DNA from 3 places in the Sphingomonas sp. M1-B02 genome. Region 1 is predicted to be linked to each of the others. Evidence: riboswitches for the same ligand, from Rfam matches in the RefSeq annotation. Region 1 holds a riboswitch; each other region holds the start of a gene.
What was found. A riboswitch is a leader RNA that binds a small molecule or an ion and turns the genes downstream of it on or off. The one in region 1 is predicted to bind cobalamin.
Positions count from the first base shown of each region.

Region 1 (4,858 bases):
GCCCGAACATTGTCGGTCGCGCGAAAGGCGGCGACGCCGCGCGCCATCTCCTTCAGGTCAAGTGATCCGACCGGGCCGCTCGCGGGTGAAGCGCTCGGGGAAAATGCACCGATAAACATGAATTTGGGAAGCCCGGCCTTATCGAAAGGAAAATCGTCCGGGCGATGACCTCGCGGCCTGCCCGGCATGGAAGAACAGCTTCTAAACGATCGCCATGTCCAAAAAGTGCCTTCGCGGTCCTAACCCTCCCCGCCTAGCTTCGAATTGCGGCGCTGAAAAGCCCGGCTCGGTTCATCCCCGCCGTGGCAGGCGGAGCCATCGGCGGTCGGCAGGGTCCGGCCGGTTGTCGTCGAGGCATTGGGCGATGATCTCGGCCGATTCGACCAACCGGGGCCCCGGCCGGTTGAAGAAATGATGCCCGTCCGCCACGAAAACGCGGCCCTGGCGCACCGCCGAGAGATCGCGCCAGCCGGGCCGGTCGACCAGCGGCGCAAGGTCGCCCAGCGTCTGCGGGATCCGGTATCCACACGGCATCATCACGATCACGTCGGGATCGGCGGCGATCAGCGTATCCCATTCCAGCCAGGGCGAATGCTGCCCCGCCACGGCGAACAGCGGCTCGCCCCCGGCCAGTTCGATCAGCTCGGGGACCCAGTTTCCGGCCACCATCAGCGGATCGATCCATTCGATCGCGGCGACCGTGGGCCGCAGTCCACGCCCAGCCGTGCGCGCCTGCAGCGCATCGAGCCGCGCCCGAAGCCGCTCTACGGCGCGCTCGGCTTCCTCCTCAGCGCCCACCGCCTCGCCGACACGCGCAAAGTCTCCCCACACGTCGCCCAGATCGTCCGGCGCCAGCGACACCAGGGTCGGCGCGGTTCCCACCCAGGCGGCGAGCGAGTCCTCGAGATCGGCCGGCGTCACCGCACAGACCGCGCATTGCGACTGGGTAAGGATGACGTCGGGGCGCAGCGCGCGCAGCTGCTCCGAATCGACCGCATAGACCGAGAGCCCTTGCTGGACGATCTCTTGCACGCGCCGGTCGATCTGCAGCGAGGTCAGCCCCTTTTCCAGCTTGGTCGAGGTCAGCACCGGGAGGGCCGCGACGAAGGGCGGGAAATCGCATTCGTGCGAACGGCCGAGCAATTGCTCGCCGAGCCCCACCGCCACGGCAATTTCGGTTGCGCTCGGCAGCAGCGACACCACCCGGGGGAGCGCGGCCATCAGCGCAGCCGCGGCGCGAGCGCAGGCCCGAACAGCCGCGGCGCGGCCCGCGCGAGGAGCGTGTAGAATGCCACCAGTCCGCTCAACCACAGCGCATCGTTGGCGAGGATCTGCAGCACGATCGAGGGCGCGAAGGTGCCGGTGCCGCCGGCAAGAAGCGAGAAGAGGAACAGGAACCCCTCATAGGCAGCGAAGGCGAATGCGAACACCGCCACCAGTCGCGAGGAAAGCGCCGCAGCATCACCGATCGTGCGGCGCGCGACCAGCATGGCGACCACGCTCGCCGCGCCCAGCGCCAGCCCCCAGACCATTGCATAGGCGGTGAACGGATAGCCGAGCATCGCGAAGCCGAGCAGCTGGTTGACGGCCCACACCCCGGCCACGGTCACCAATGCCTGGGCACGCGGCATCGTCGCCCCGGCAAGCGTCGCGACGGCGACGAAGGGCATCATACAGGCGGTGGCGAGCGTGCCGAGGATCGCCGCAAAGGCAAGCGCAAGCGGCCAGGCGATGCCGACAGAGTCGGATGGTTTGACAGTCATAGAAATGATTCCCGGCGTCGAGCGACCAGACCGGGGCGTCCGCGCGAACGGTCGGCCGGTGCCGACAATCGGACGCGTGAGCGACCGCCGACCTCAGCCGATGCGGCCCCAGCCGCACGTTCGTCGCTCAGACGAAACCGTTTCGCGCCTGGCCAATCCCATGGACCCGGCAAGAGCGACACGCGCCGGTCGGTCTCCTGGCTCGCGGGTCGTCACGGGATAGGCGCCTTCCCAGCGGATCGACTCCGTCGACCCATCCAGTGGCTGCGGACCGTCGCCGATCCGCGTGCACATCCTGCTCGCCGCTTACAGTTGCAGGGTCAGCCGCAGAATTGCCCGGCATTGCCCGAGCGCACTGCGTTCCCGTTACCGGTGCGATCTGCCGCCCGCCGAATCGGACGACACCGATCGGCTAGCAAGAGAGAACCGATTCTGCAATCGCCGCGCATGCGTCCCGGCGGGTCAGCGCGCTCTCCGCCCCCCGGCTGACGGAAGCGGGGCGAGCGTGAAGCTGTCCACGTCGAGATAGCCTGCGCCGGGCGCTGGATTGTAACAGGACAAAGCAAATTGCACGCCCTGGAAAGTGCCGGTTTGCCAGTCGAACGCCAGCGGGAAGTTACCGCCGACCTCGTGCCAGCGCTGCCCGTCCAGGCTGTAGCCCAGCCGGCCGATGTTCCGCACGAAATCGGTATCGGTCCGCAGCCACAGCCGCGCGCCGCTGATCGGAACCGCGGCCTCGCGTACGGTGATTTCGGGCCCGTTCACCGTCGAATCGGTGACTCGCATCGTCAGGGCATGGGCGCGCCCGGCCTGCCCGAGGACCGAAAGCTGCGCGCTGATCTTGCCGAAGGTGCCGAAGCCGCAGACGTCGCCCGGGCGAATGCCGGCCAGATCGAGCTTCACGACCGCGCGCGACGCCGGCCCCTGTGCCTTCTGCGTCAGCGTGTTGCGGGCCAGCCAGATATTGTCCGCCGCCGTGGCATGGAGCCGCAGCCATCCCGGACGCGCGGTGAGCGACCACCGGGCGTCGTCCGGATTGTGGTTCCAGCGCCATTGCAGGCCGAGCGCAGCCGAGGAGAAGACGTCGGACGTGGCGGGTTCGGCAAAGGGCTGCCCGGCGATCGGCTTGGCGGCGCGATCGGGCACTCGCCCGGGCGCTTGCGGCGTGCCCCAGACCGGCCAGTCGTCGACCCAATGGACCGGGCTGAGATTGGTCATCCGCCCGATCGGCCCTGCGTCGTACATCACGAAACCGAACCAGCGACCGTCGGCAAGGTCCACCAGTGCGCCCTGGTGCCCGCCGGTGCGGTCGCGCGTGCTGATCGAGGGGCGGGTCTCCCACGGGCCGGTCAGGCTGCGCGCGCGCGAGACCGTCATCGACAGCCGGCGCGGGATTGCGTTGAACAGATAATAATAGCCCGCCCGCTTGATCAGGTGCGATCCCTCCGCACCCTCATTGTAATGAACGACTTGGGCGGCCTTCACGGCGCTGTAATCATCGGTCAGGGTCAGCAACGTCACCGTGCCGTCGGAGCCCTCGGCGGTGACGATATAGCCCGTGCCGTCATCGTCGAAGAACAGGCCCGGATCGAATGCCTCGCGGTCGAGGACCGAATAGGTCCATGGGCCGCTGATCTGCTCGGCGCGATAAAGTCGCGTCTTTTGTCCGACAGGGGTTATCGCCAGATAGAATTTGCTGCGATGGTGACGCAGGCTGGCGGCATAGAAGCCGCGGCGATAGTCGCCCCCCTCCTTCAGGTCATAGCGCGGGTTGCCGTCCAGCCGCGGCTGGACATGCGTCGCCAGCCGCCAGTTCACCAGATCGCGCGAATGGAGGATCACCACGCCGGGGGCGTTCACGAAAGTGGTGGAGACGAAGTAGAAATCCTCGCCCACCCGGATGATGTCGGGATCGGGATAATCGGCGAACAGGACCGGATTGCGATAGGTGCCGTCGCCCTGGTCCGATTGCCAGACCTGCGCCGTCGCAGGTGAGACCCCCGTCAACAAGAGCGCCACCGCCGCCGTCGCCGCGCTACCCCGCCGCATTCCCACTCCCTTCACCGTTCACGGCAGCCGCAAAACCATGCCGCGCCACCCCGCTTTGGCTCAGCTTAGACATGGAACGGACCGGGGTGCCCATATATTTCGCCCGATCGACGAACAGCGATCATGATGCATTGTTTCGCGGGACGGGCGATGCGCGAAGAGTGCCGCAAAGCGAAGAAGCAGCGCGCGCCGCAACCCCGATGGGCCCAAGAGTTTGAAATATATGCCAAAATTGGCGGAGACGGAGGGATTCGAACCCTCGGTACCAGTAATCCCAGTACGGCGGTTTAGCAAACCGCTGGTTTCAGCCACTCACCCACGTCTCCGGGAACGCCCGAAGTGGTGCGCTATAGCGACGGTCTTTCGCGGTATCAACGCAAGAACCGCCCCAACGCAAAATCGACTCGAGTCGTCGCCCGTTCATTGCGTGGTCATACCGGCAGGGATAGCCTTCGCGGCTGGTTCATGGGGGTGTTGCGATGCGCGTGCGAAGCTGGATGCTATGGGCTGCTGCCGCCGCCCTGGGCCTCGGCGCGGTGCCGGCTTCGGCACAGGTGACCACGATCGATCCGAACAGCGCGATCGATTCGGATCTGCAGACCCCGCCCCCCGTCGACCGCGCGCCGCCGCCGCGCGACGAAGGCGCCTATCAGGAGTCCCCGATCGCCGCGCCCCCCCGCGAGACGCTGCCTCCCGCACCCGATGCGGCCCCCAACACCAACAGCAACATGCGCGCGCAGGCCACCGACACGTTTGAGCGCGACGATCTGATCGGCGCCGCCGAGGGCGTGTTCGGTCGGGGCGCCTCGGGCCTCGCCGGGATCATCGAGGATATCCTGAAGGAACAGGGCAAGCCCAACGCCTACATCGCCGGACGCGAGGGTTCGGGCGCGGTCGGCGTCGGGTTGCGCTACGGCGCGGGCCAGCTGTTCCACAAGATCGAAGGCGAGCGGCAGGTCTTCTGGACCGGCCCCTCGATCGGCTTCGATCTGGGCGGCGACGCCAACAATGTCTTCGTCCTGGTCTATAATCTCTACGACACCCAG
Region 1 covers NZ_CP110679.1:2,158,320-2,163,177, forward strand. Annotated here, with positions in the region: gene OKW87_RS10385 (fatty acid desaturase) at 1-47, opposite strand, end outside; gene OKW87_RS10390 (ABC transporter substrate-binding protein) at 292-1,221, opposite strand; gene OKW87_RS10395 (hypothetical protein) at 1,221-1,763, opposite strand; cobalamin riboswitch at 1,934-2,188, opposite strand; gene OKW87_RS10400 (glycoside hydrolase family 43 protein) at 2,226-3,812, opposite strand; tRNA gene OKW87_RS10405 (tRNA-Ser) at 4,046-4,138, opposite strand; gene OKW87_RS10410 (DUF1134 domain-containing protein) at 4,292-4,858, shown strand, end outside.

Region 2 (4,858 bases), 740 kb from region 1:
CGAGCGCGACCAGTTCGCGCACCGCCAGGTTCCAATGCACCACCGGGTCCTGCGGCAGGTAGCCGATCAGCCGTGCCCGCTCGCGCGGCTCGATCCGGCCCATGTGCCGCGTGCCTAGCCTCACATGGCCGGCATCGGCGTCGAGCAGCCCCGCGAGCGTGCGGACAAGCGTCGATTTGCCCGATCCGTTGGCGCCGAGGATCGCGGTGACGCGGCCCGGCTGGAAGCTGGCGTCGACTCCCTCGAGCACGCGGCGGTTGCCCAGGCTCACGCTGAGGTCGCGGACGGTCAGCTCCATGCCCACCTCCGCATCCGCAGCAGCAGGACGAAGAAGAAGGGCGTGCCGAGCAGCGCCATCGCCACGCCGAGCCGGATCTCCGACGCGCCGGGGCCGAGCCGGACGAGGCTGTCCGCCGCGAGCGTCAGCGCCGCGCCGCCCAGCGCGCTGGGGAGCAGGAGGGCCGAGGGCCTGGCCCCGGTCAGCGGGCGCAGCAGATGCGGGACGATCAGCCCGACGAACCCGACTACCCCGGTCACCGCAACGCTGGCGCCGACCGCGAGGCCGGTGCCGAGCACGATCAGCAGCTGGGTGCGCGCCAGCCGGACTCCGAGCGAGCGGGCGGCATCCTCGCCCAGCGTCAGCGCGTCGAGCGCGCGGCCGGTGCAGAGGAGCAGCGCGCAGCCGATCGCGATGAAGGGCAGTGCAAGCTCGACCTCGGCGAAGCTGCGATCGGTCAGCGAACCCATGATCCAGTCGATGATCTCGGCGGTGGCGAAGGGATTGGGGGCGATCGAGATCAGGAAGGCAGTGAGCGCGCCGCTCAGGCTGGCGAGGACGGTGCCGGCGAGGATGAAGGCGACTGCGCTGTCGGCGCGCCACGCGAGGCCTGCCAGCAGCAGCATCGATCCGCACGCGGCGAGCATCGCGCAGGCGAAGATGACCAGCGGCGCGCTGGCGGACAGCAAGACGATCGCCGCGACGGCGCCCAGCGCCGCGCTCGACGAGACGCCGACGACCGCAGGGTCCGCCAGCGGATTGCGCAGATAGCCCTGCAGCACCGCGCCGGTCAGCCCCAGCGCCGCGCCGATCGCAAGGCCCAGGATCGCGCGCGGCAGGCGCAGCTCGGCGATGATCCACCAGCGCGGATCTGCGGAGAACCAGGCGTCAAAGGGAACCCACGCCTTGCCCGCCATTAGCGAGCCGGCGAAGAGGAGCGCCACCAGGGCGGCGAGGGTGGTGAGGAGGAGCGGGCGGTTCACAGCCCCTCACCCTCACCCTTCCGGCGCTTTGCGCCTCCCTCCCTCTCCCAACGGGAGAGGGAAGGGGCCCATCGCGATAGAGTTGGGAAGGGTGAGGGTGACCAGCGGATCACTCTCCCACCTCGCGCCGGACTTCGGCAAGCCTCGTCATGGCCTTGGCGATCACCGGTCCTCCGCAATTGGCAAGGCTGCGCGGGAAGTGCGCCTGGTGGACCTTGGCATTGCTGCGCGCGATCGCCCAGGCCCGCATCTGCGCCGCGCGCGAATCGGCGTCGCGCCCGGCGGCATCGGGCACCAGCATTACCCGCGGCGGATCGATCAGGACATGCTCGATCGGCAGATAGCCGGTATTCTGAAGCCCATAATGCGCGGCATGGTCCGAGAAACCGGCCTTGACCATCATCTCGTGCAGCAAGGTGCCGCCCCCCGAGACGAGGTTGCCGCCGATCCACAGGAGGGCAGGGACCTGCGGCCCCGAGGGCGATGTTGCTGCCAAGGCGTGATCGATCCGCGCGATCATCGCCTGGCCCGCGGCGATCGCACCCACCGCCGCGGCGAGTTCGCGGACCTGCTTCTTGCTGGCGTCGATCGTCACGGGGGAATCGAGATACAGGGTCTTCATCCCGGCCCGCGCGAAGGCCTCGCGCGTCGAGGGGGACGTGAAGGCGCTCGCGACCACCAGATCGGGCCGCATTGCGATGATCTCCTCCGCAGTCCCCGCATTGGTGCGGAAGCGGCGGGCCAGCGCCAGGTCGATCGAGGTCGCGGCGGGATCGGCCGAATAATGGCTGATCGACGCGATCCGATCGTGCGGCACCAATTCGACAAGCATCGCGTCGGCGCAGGGGTTGGTCGAGACGATGCCGCCCCCGCGCGGCGGCTGGTCGGCGCACGCCGCCGCCAGCAGGCACAGCAAGACGGGCCCCGTGCGCAGCGCTTTCGAAAGGGCAGGCAGCAGCAACGACACCCGGCAAAGACACCTCTTGCAGGGCCGCCGCCTCGACGGACGCAGCGACCCGGTACGGCGTCGCTCACACGGAGGTTTCTCCCCCCGTTCGCCCGGTGCACCCCGCCCGCGCAAAGGAATCGACTGCGACCGGCAGGTCTCCTGGCTCCCGGGTCGCTGCCTTGGCGCCGCCTTCCCGGAATGCCTCCAGTGGCTTGTTGGCGCGCCGGCTCGCCGGTTACAGTTGCGGGGGCAGCTCCGGGTTCGAACCGGATTCCCTTTTCATCCCTTGCGGGACACCTGTCGCAGGCACTGCCCTAGGTCGCGGGCGGGCTTGCTGCAATCGCGAAATAAATCTGCTTTGTCTTCCTACTGTAACCAACGGTAAATTCGCTCTTTACCGTCTCCACTTAGACCGAGCCCATGCAAAGCGCGCCGCTCGTCTCCGTCGAACCCCAGTCCACGCCGCAAATCCGGCTCAGCAGGAGCGAGGCGGCGCCCGTCCGGCTGACGCTCCAGGATTCGCTGTTCCAGGCGGTCGAAAGCTTCAATGCCGATATCGATCTCCGCCTGATTCCGGTGGTGGACGAGGACCAGCGGCCGATCGGCGCGATTTTCGAGAAGGATGTGCGCAAGCTGCTGCTCAATCCGTTCGGCCATGCCTTGCTCCAGAATCCGAGTTACGGCCACGGCGTGCGCCAGCATGTCCGCGCCTGTCCGACCGCCGAGATTTCGTTACGCGCGAGCGAGATCGTGGCGCAGTATCGCGCGTCCAACGGATCCGAGGGGATGATCCTGACGCGGGGCGGGCAGCTTCACGCGATCTTAAGCAATCGCCGGCTGATGCACATCGCCGCCGATACCGAACGCGCGACCTCGGCCGCCCGCATCGCCCGCGCCGAACGGATCGAAGTCGCCAGCGAGAATTTCGAGGCGCAGGTGACTGCGCTTTCACGGGCGATGACGGCGCTTTCGGAGCAGATCGAGCATAGCGCCGCCGCGACTGCAGAGCGGGCCGCAGACACCGGCGATCGTGCCATCGCGGTGGCGTCCGCCGCGTCGCAGACGAGCCTGAACATCAGCGAGATCGCCGATCGTGGCCGCGATCTGGCGGGGTCGCTGGGGATGATCGCCCGGAGCAGTGCAGAGGCAAAGGCCGCTGCGGCGACAGCCTCAAATCTCGTCGCCGCCGGCAGCGAGCGCACCCGCGAGCTTCTCCGCTCGGCGCAGACGATCGATTCGGTCATCGGGCTGATCGGCGAGATCGCGCGGCAGGTGAACCTGCTCGCGCTCAACGCCACGATCGAAGCCGCGCGTGCAGGCGAAGCGGGACGCGGGTTCACCGTCGTCGCCAATGAGGTGAAGCTGCTCTCGTCGCAAACCGGCACCGCGGCGGCGCGGATCGCGCGCCACGTCGACGAGATACGAATCGGTATCGACGAAGTGGCGCTTGGCCATGCGCAGGTCGAACGCGCTATCGAGGCGATGGCCGCGCTGGCAGGTGGCGTCGAATCCGCGGTCGCCGCACAGGAGGTCGCCACCCGCACCATCGCGCGCAATGTCGAGGAGGCCGTGGATGCCAGCACCGGGATCCGCCACGATGTCGAGGCGATCGGCGGCACTTCGCGTGCGGCCTCGGCCAGTGCCGGAGACATGGAAACCTTGTCGTTGCGGCTGCGCGACGGCGCTGGTGCGCTTGCGGGCCAGCTCGATTTCTTCCTCGCCGAACTCCGCGCCGCCTGATCGCCTCACCGCAGAAAGCGGAACAGCGACCCTCGGGCTTCGTTGGTCCTGCTTCACAGGGAGGATTTCGATATGAAGACTTTAGCCATTCTGGCGTTCGCGCCCATGCTCGCTCTCGGCGCGTGCGGCGGCAACGACACCGCCATGACCAACAGCAATGCCGACAATATGATGGCAACCGATCTCGGCACCGAAGCCAACCTGGCTGACAATGCGATGATGGCAGACGCGATGATGTCGCCCTCGCAGACCTTCGTTAACGCCGTCGGCGCCAGCGACTATTTCGAAGTCGAGGCCGGCAAGCTGGCGCAGGAGAAGGCAACGGCCGCTCCGCTCAAGCAATTCGGCGCGATGATGGTCGAGCAGCATAATACCTCGACGCAGAAGCTCATGGCTGCCGCCGGCAAGGCTACGCCTGCGATCGTCCCGAATCCGGCGCTCACCGCCGAGCAGGAGGCCAACCTCTCGGCCCTGCGCGCGGCGGAGGGCACTGCCTTCGATACGCTCTACAAGACCCAGCAGATCGCGGCGCATGAAATGGCGCTGTCGCTGGTGCAGGGCTATGCAACGAGCGGCGACGTGCCCGAGCTCAAGACGTTCGCGACCGACGCCGGCAAGCTGATCCAGGCGCATCTGACCAAGATCCAGGACATGTGATCCTATCGCTCTCCGTCAGGGAGAGCGGCGAAGTAGAAAAGGCGCGGTCCCAGATCGGGGTCGCGCCTTTCTGCATTCGGGCGTCAGGCGGCTTCGTCGGCGGCGGGCGCGAGCGGAGTGCTGGGCACGGCGCGCGGCCCCGCGGCGGCGCTCGCGTCGATCGAGCTCATATGCTTGAGGCGGCCGTCGACATGCCCGCCATTCTCGATCGTGATATTCTCATATTCGACATCGCCGGTGATCTTGGCCGAA
Region 2 covers NZ_CP110679.1:1,419,614-1,424,471, reverse strand. Annotated here, with positions in the region: gene OKW87_RS06890 (ABC transporter ATP-binding protein) at 1-298, opposite strand, end outside; gene OKW87_RS06885 (FecCD family ABC transporter permease) at 289-1,260, opposite strand; gene OKW87_RS06880 (ABC transporter substrate-binding protein) at 1,370-2,227, opposite strand; cobalamin riboswitch at 2,342-2,525, opposite strand; gene OKW87_RS06875 (methyl-accepting chemotaxis protein) at 2,630-3,949, shown strand; gene OKW87_RS06870 (DUF4142 domain-containing protein) at 4,022-4,606, shown strand; gene OKW87_RS06865 (bactofilin family protein) at 4,690-4,858, opposite strand, start outside.
Region 2: another riboswitch for cobalamin. It lies ahead of OKW87_RS06880 (ABC transporter substrate-binding protein); the one in region 1 lies ahead of OKW87_RS10395 (hypothetical protein).

Region 3 (4,858 bases), 1.8 Mb from region 1:
GCCCCAGCAGCGCCCGGTTGAGCCCCGGATCGCTGCCGCCCGCAAAATCGTCGAAAGCCTTGTCCGCACGGCGGATCATATGCGCGGCGATGAACGGTGCGCCCTCACGCGCGCCGTCCTCGGGATGCTTCAGGCAGCATTCCCATTCGAGCACTGCCCAGCCGGCATAGCCATATTGCGTCAGCTTCGAGAAGATGCCGCCGAAATCGACCTGCCCGTCGCCTAGCGAGCGAAAGCGGCCGGGGCGATCGATCCAGTCCTGGAAGCCGCCGTAGACTCCCGAGCGCCCGGTCGGGTTGAGCTCGGCATCCTTGACGTGGAACATCCGGATCCGCTCGTGATAGATATCGATGAAGGAGAGATAATCGAGCGCCTGCAGCACATAATGGCTGGGATCGTAGAGGATGTTGGCGCGGGGGTGGTTGCCGACGCCGGCGAGGAACCGCTCGAAGGTCACCCCGTCGTGCAAGTCCTCGCCGGGATGGATCTCATAGGCCAGATCGACGCCCTGCTCCTCGAACGCATCGAGGATCGGCCGCCAACGCTTCGCCAACTCGCCGAACGCTTCCTCGACGAGTCCCGCCGGACGCTGCGGCCAGGGATAGAGATAGGGCCAGGCGAGCGCGCCGGAAAAGGTCGCATGCGCATTCAGACCAAGGCGGCGGCTGGCCTTGGCGGCGAAATGGAGTTGCTCGACTGCCCAGGCCTGGCGCTCGGCAGGCTTGCCGCGCAGCGACTCGGGCGCGAAACCGTCGAACGCCACGTCATAAGCCGGATGCACCGCAACCAACTGGCCCTGCAGGTGCGTCGACAATTCGGTGATCTCAACCCCTGCTTCGCGGCAGGTGCCGGCGAGCTCGTCGCAATAATCCTGGCTTTCGGCCGCCAGCGCCAGATCGATGCAGCGGCTGTCCCAGGTCGGGATCTGGACGCCGACATAGCCCGCATCCGCCATCCAGCGCGCAGCGGACGGCAGCGTGTCGAACGGCGCGGCATCGCCCATGAACTGCGCGAGGAAGACCGCCGGACCCTTCATGCCACCCCCCCTACTTTTTCGACGTTTCGGCTTTGAGGTAGGCGATCAGCGCCGCGCGGCGGGCGGGATCGGCCACGCTCACCACCATCCGGGTGCCGGGGACGCGTTTGGTAGGCGCGGCGATATATTGGTCGAGCGTCTTCGCGTCCCAGACGACGTTCGATGCCTTCAGCGCAGGGCTGTAGTTGAAGCCCGCGATCGAACCGGCCTTGCGCCCGAACAGCCCGTGAAGATTGGGACCCATCGCGCTTCTTCCGCCTGCAGCAAGCGTATGGCATGCACGACAGGTTGCGAAGGCCTGCGCTCCGGGATCCTGTACGGGCTTCGCCACGATGGCGGGGGGCATCGCCCATACCACTGCGCACAAAGCCGCCACGGCGGGCACCAGCGCGATCATGGACCTCATAAACCTCTCCGGCGTGCCAACCCTTTGGTTGACATCGTTGACAGCATCTTGCCGATAGGTAGCGCCGGGCGCAACCCCGCGCGGGCGGCTCGAACGCAATTATGGAGGAGAGGCAAGACATGCGCATTATGCCGAAGATCCGGTACGGCATGGTCGGCGGCGGCGAAGGTGCCTTCATCGGCGCAGTGCATCGCATGGCCGCGGCGCTTGACGGCGATTATGCCCTGGTCTGCGGCGCTTTCAGCAGCGATGCCCAGCGCGGACGGCGCAGCGCCGATGCGCTTGGCCTGGCCCCGGGGCGCAGCTATCCGACACTCGACGCCCTGCTCGCCGGCGAATCCGCCTTGCCCGCGGAGGAGCGGATGGAGGTATTGGCGATCGTCACCCCGAACCACCTCCACGCCCCCGCCGCGATCGCCGCGCTGGATGCCGGCTTCCACGTCATGTCCGAAAAGCCGATGGCGCTCGACCTCGCGGAGGCGCTCGCCATCGAGGCGGCCGTCCAGCGCAGCGGGAAACTCTATGGCCTGACCTTCACCTATAGCGGCTTTCCGCTCGTCGAGGAGGCGCGGGCCCGGGTCGCGCGCGGCGATCTGGGCAAGATCCGGCTGGTCCAGGTCGAATATTCGCAAGGCTGGCTCAGCGGTCCCCTCGACCGCGAAGGTAACAAGCAGGCCGAGTGGCGTACCGATCCGGCGCGTGCCGGGCTGGGCGGTTGCCTGGGCGATATCGGCACTCACGCCTTCCAGCTCACCGAGCATGTCTCGGGGCTAACGGTGGAGCAGCTCAGCGCCGACCTCACCACGCACGTACCCGGCCGCCGGCTCGACGACGACATTGCCGCGCTGCTCCAGTTCGAAAATGGCGCGCGCGGCGTGCTCAAGGCGAGCCAGATCGCCGCGGGCGACGAAAATGGCCTGCGCCTGCGCATTCATGGCGAGAAAGGCGGACTCGACTGGTCGCAGATGGAGCCCAATACGCTGACGATCCGCTGGCTCGACCGGCCGGCCGAGATAATCCGCGCGGGCGGCCCCGGCCTCGAGGCATCGACTACGGCCCGGCTGCGCACCCCCGCGGGCCATCCAGAAGGCTATATCGAGGCGTTCGCGAACCTCTACCGGAGCTTCGGCCACGCCCTGCGCGCGGGCCAAACGCGCCCGCCGGCCTGGGACACGGTCGACTGGTTTCCGGGCATCGCCGATGGCCTGCGAACAATGACATTCGTCGAGGCGATGATCGCGAACAGCGCCGGCGCGGCGAAATGGACGAGCCTGGCCGATGTCCTGGAGGCGCGCCGTAACCCGTCGTAGACCGCGGGCAGCGCCCGGCCCCCTTGCCTGAGCGGAAAATTTCCCTATTGCCCGCGCCTGAGGATCGGGGGCGACCCCTTCTCTCATGATCGCGCCGGTGCCCCGCAAGGGGCTTGAAAGGGAATGCGGTGCGGGTGCCCCCGGGCGTCCAACTCCGCGGCTGTCCCTGCAACTGTAAGCGGCGAGCGCGATGCACATGCGCCCTCCTCGGGGGGAGCAGCCACTGGGCCTTAGCGCAAGCGAGGGCCTGGGAAGGCGTGCATCAAGCTATGACCCGCGAGCCAGGAGACCTGCCAGCGCACCGGTCGCTCTTGCCATGGTCCAGGGATAGGCCAAGGCACGGTACTCCGTCTGAGCGACGAACCCATGCGGCGGGTCCGCATCGGTGCACGTTGCCGGGCGCGAAAGGCGTCCGCCCGCTGGCGCGCACCGACCGTTCGTTCGCGAACGGCACGCCCCGCCGACGTTGCTCATGACGCCGGGGATATCCCTGATGAAGAAGACCATGATTTCGATGCTCGCGCTTGCCGCGGCCTCGCCCGCTCTAGCGCAAGCCGACCAAGACCAGACCAATCCTGGCGACGCCATCCTCGTCACTGCTTCGCGCTCCGGCGACGCCGTGCGGGCGGACCAGATCGGCGCATCGGTGACGGTGCTCGATGCCGAAGCACTCGACCGGCGCCAGACGCGCCGGGTTTCCGACATATTGCGCGACGTGCCCGGCGTCGCGGTGAACAGCATTGCCGGCCAGGGCCAGGTCCGCATCCGCGGCGCCGAGGGCAATCAGGTGCTGGTGCTGATCGACGGCATCGAAGCCGCCGACCCTTATGTCGGCGAGTTCGATTTCAGCACCTTGCTGGCCGATCCTGCAGCACGGATCGAAGTGTTGCGCGGCCAGCAATCCTCGCTTTACGGATCGGACGCGATCGGCGGGGTAATCAATTACATCACGCTCTCCGGGGCCGAAGCTCCGGGGCTCAGCGCGCGCGCCGAGGGCGGCTCGTTCGGCACCTATAACGGCAACGCGCGGGCGGCCGGTGCATCCGACACGTTCGATTACGCCGTGTCGGGGTCCTTCTATCATAGCGACGGCACCCCCAATGCCCGCGGCGGCGCCCGCAACCTCGGGTCGGAGTCGGTGACCGGCACCGCCAAGCTCAATTGGATGCCTTCGCCCAACCTCAAGCTGAGCGCAGTCGGCCGCTACAGCCAGCTCGACGCCGATTCGAACAATAGCGAGCTAAACCCGGCCAGCCCCCGCTTCGGCACGATCGTCGACAGCCCCGGCGTGCGCTTCAACAACCGCGCTTTCTACGGCCTCGTCAGCGCCGAACTGACGGCACTCGACGGTCGCTGGACCAACGCCCTCTCAGCGCAGTTCGCCGACACGACCCGGAAAGGATACAATCAGGCTGGCCTAGACAGCGGCGACAAGGGTCAGCGCTACAAGGCCTCCTTCGTCTCGAGTTTCCGCTTCGGCACCGGTAGCGTCGTCCATCGGATCACCGGCGCGGTGGATCTGGAACGCGAAAGCTTCCGGAACATCACCCCCTCCCCCTTCGCGTTCCAGGGCAAGCGCGATACCGACAATCTCGGGCTGGTCGGTCAATATGAGCTGACGGTGGCCGATCGGCTGTCGCTCGGCGGCTCGGTGCGGCACGACGACAACAACCGCTTCGGCGATCCCACGACCTGGCGCGTCCAGGGAAGCTATCGCCTCCCGACCGACACGCGGATCCGCGCAGCCTATGGCACCGGCGTCAAGAACCCGGGCTATTTCGAACTCTACGGCTATTCGGACGGACGCTACATCGGCAATCCGAACCTGAAGCCAGAGAAGTCCGAAGGCTGGGAGGCCGGGATCGAGCAGAGCTTCGGCGAGGGCCGCGCGACGATCGGCGCGACCTATTTCGATTCGACGCTGAAGGACGAGATCTACACGACCTATCCCGCCCCCATCTTCGTCGCGACCCCGGGCAACCGCACGACCGATTCCAGGCAGCACGGCGTCGAAATCTTCGTCAGCGCGCGACCGATCCCGCAGCTTCGCCTCGACGCGACCTACACCTATCTCGACGCCGAGGAGAATGGTGCCGAGGAAGTCCG
Region 3 covers NZ_CP110679.1:315,727-320,584, reverse strand. Annotated here, with positions in the region: gene OKW87_RS01655 (sugar phosphate isomerase/epimerase family protein) at 1-1,036, opposite strand, end outside; gene OKW87_RS01650 (c-type cytochrome) at 1,047-1,442, opposite strand; gene OKW87_RS01645 (Gfo/Idh/MocA family protein) at 1,571-2,752, shown strand; cobalamin riboswitch at 2,831-3,064, shown strand; gene OKW87_RS01640 (TonB-dependent receptor plug domain-containing protein) at 3,246-4,858, shown strand, end outside.
Region 3: another riboswitch for cobalamin. It lies ahead of OKW87_RS01640 (TonB-dependent receptor plug domain-containing protein); the one in region 1 lies ahead of OKW87_RS10395 (hypothetical protein).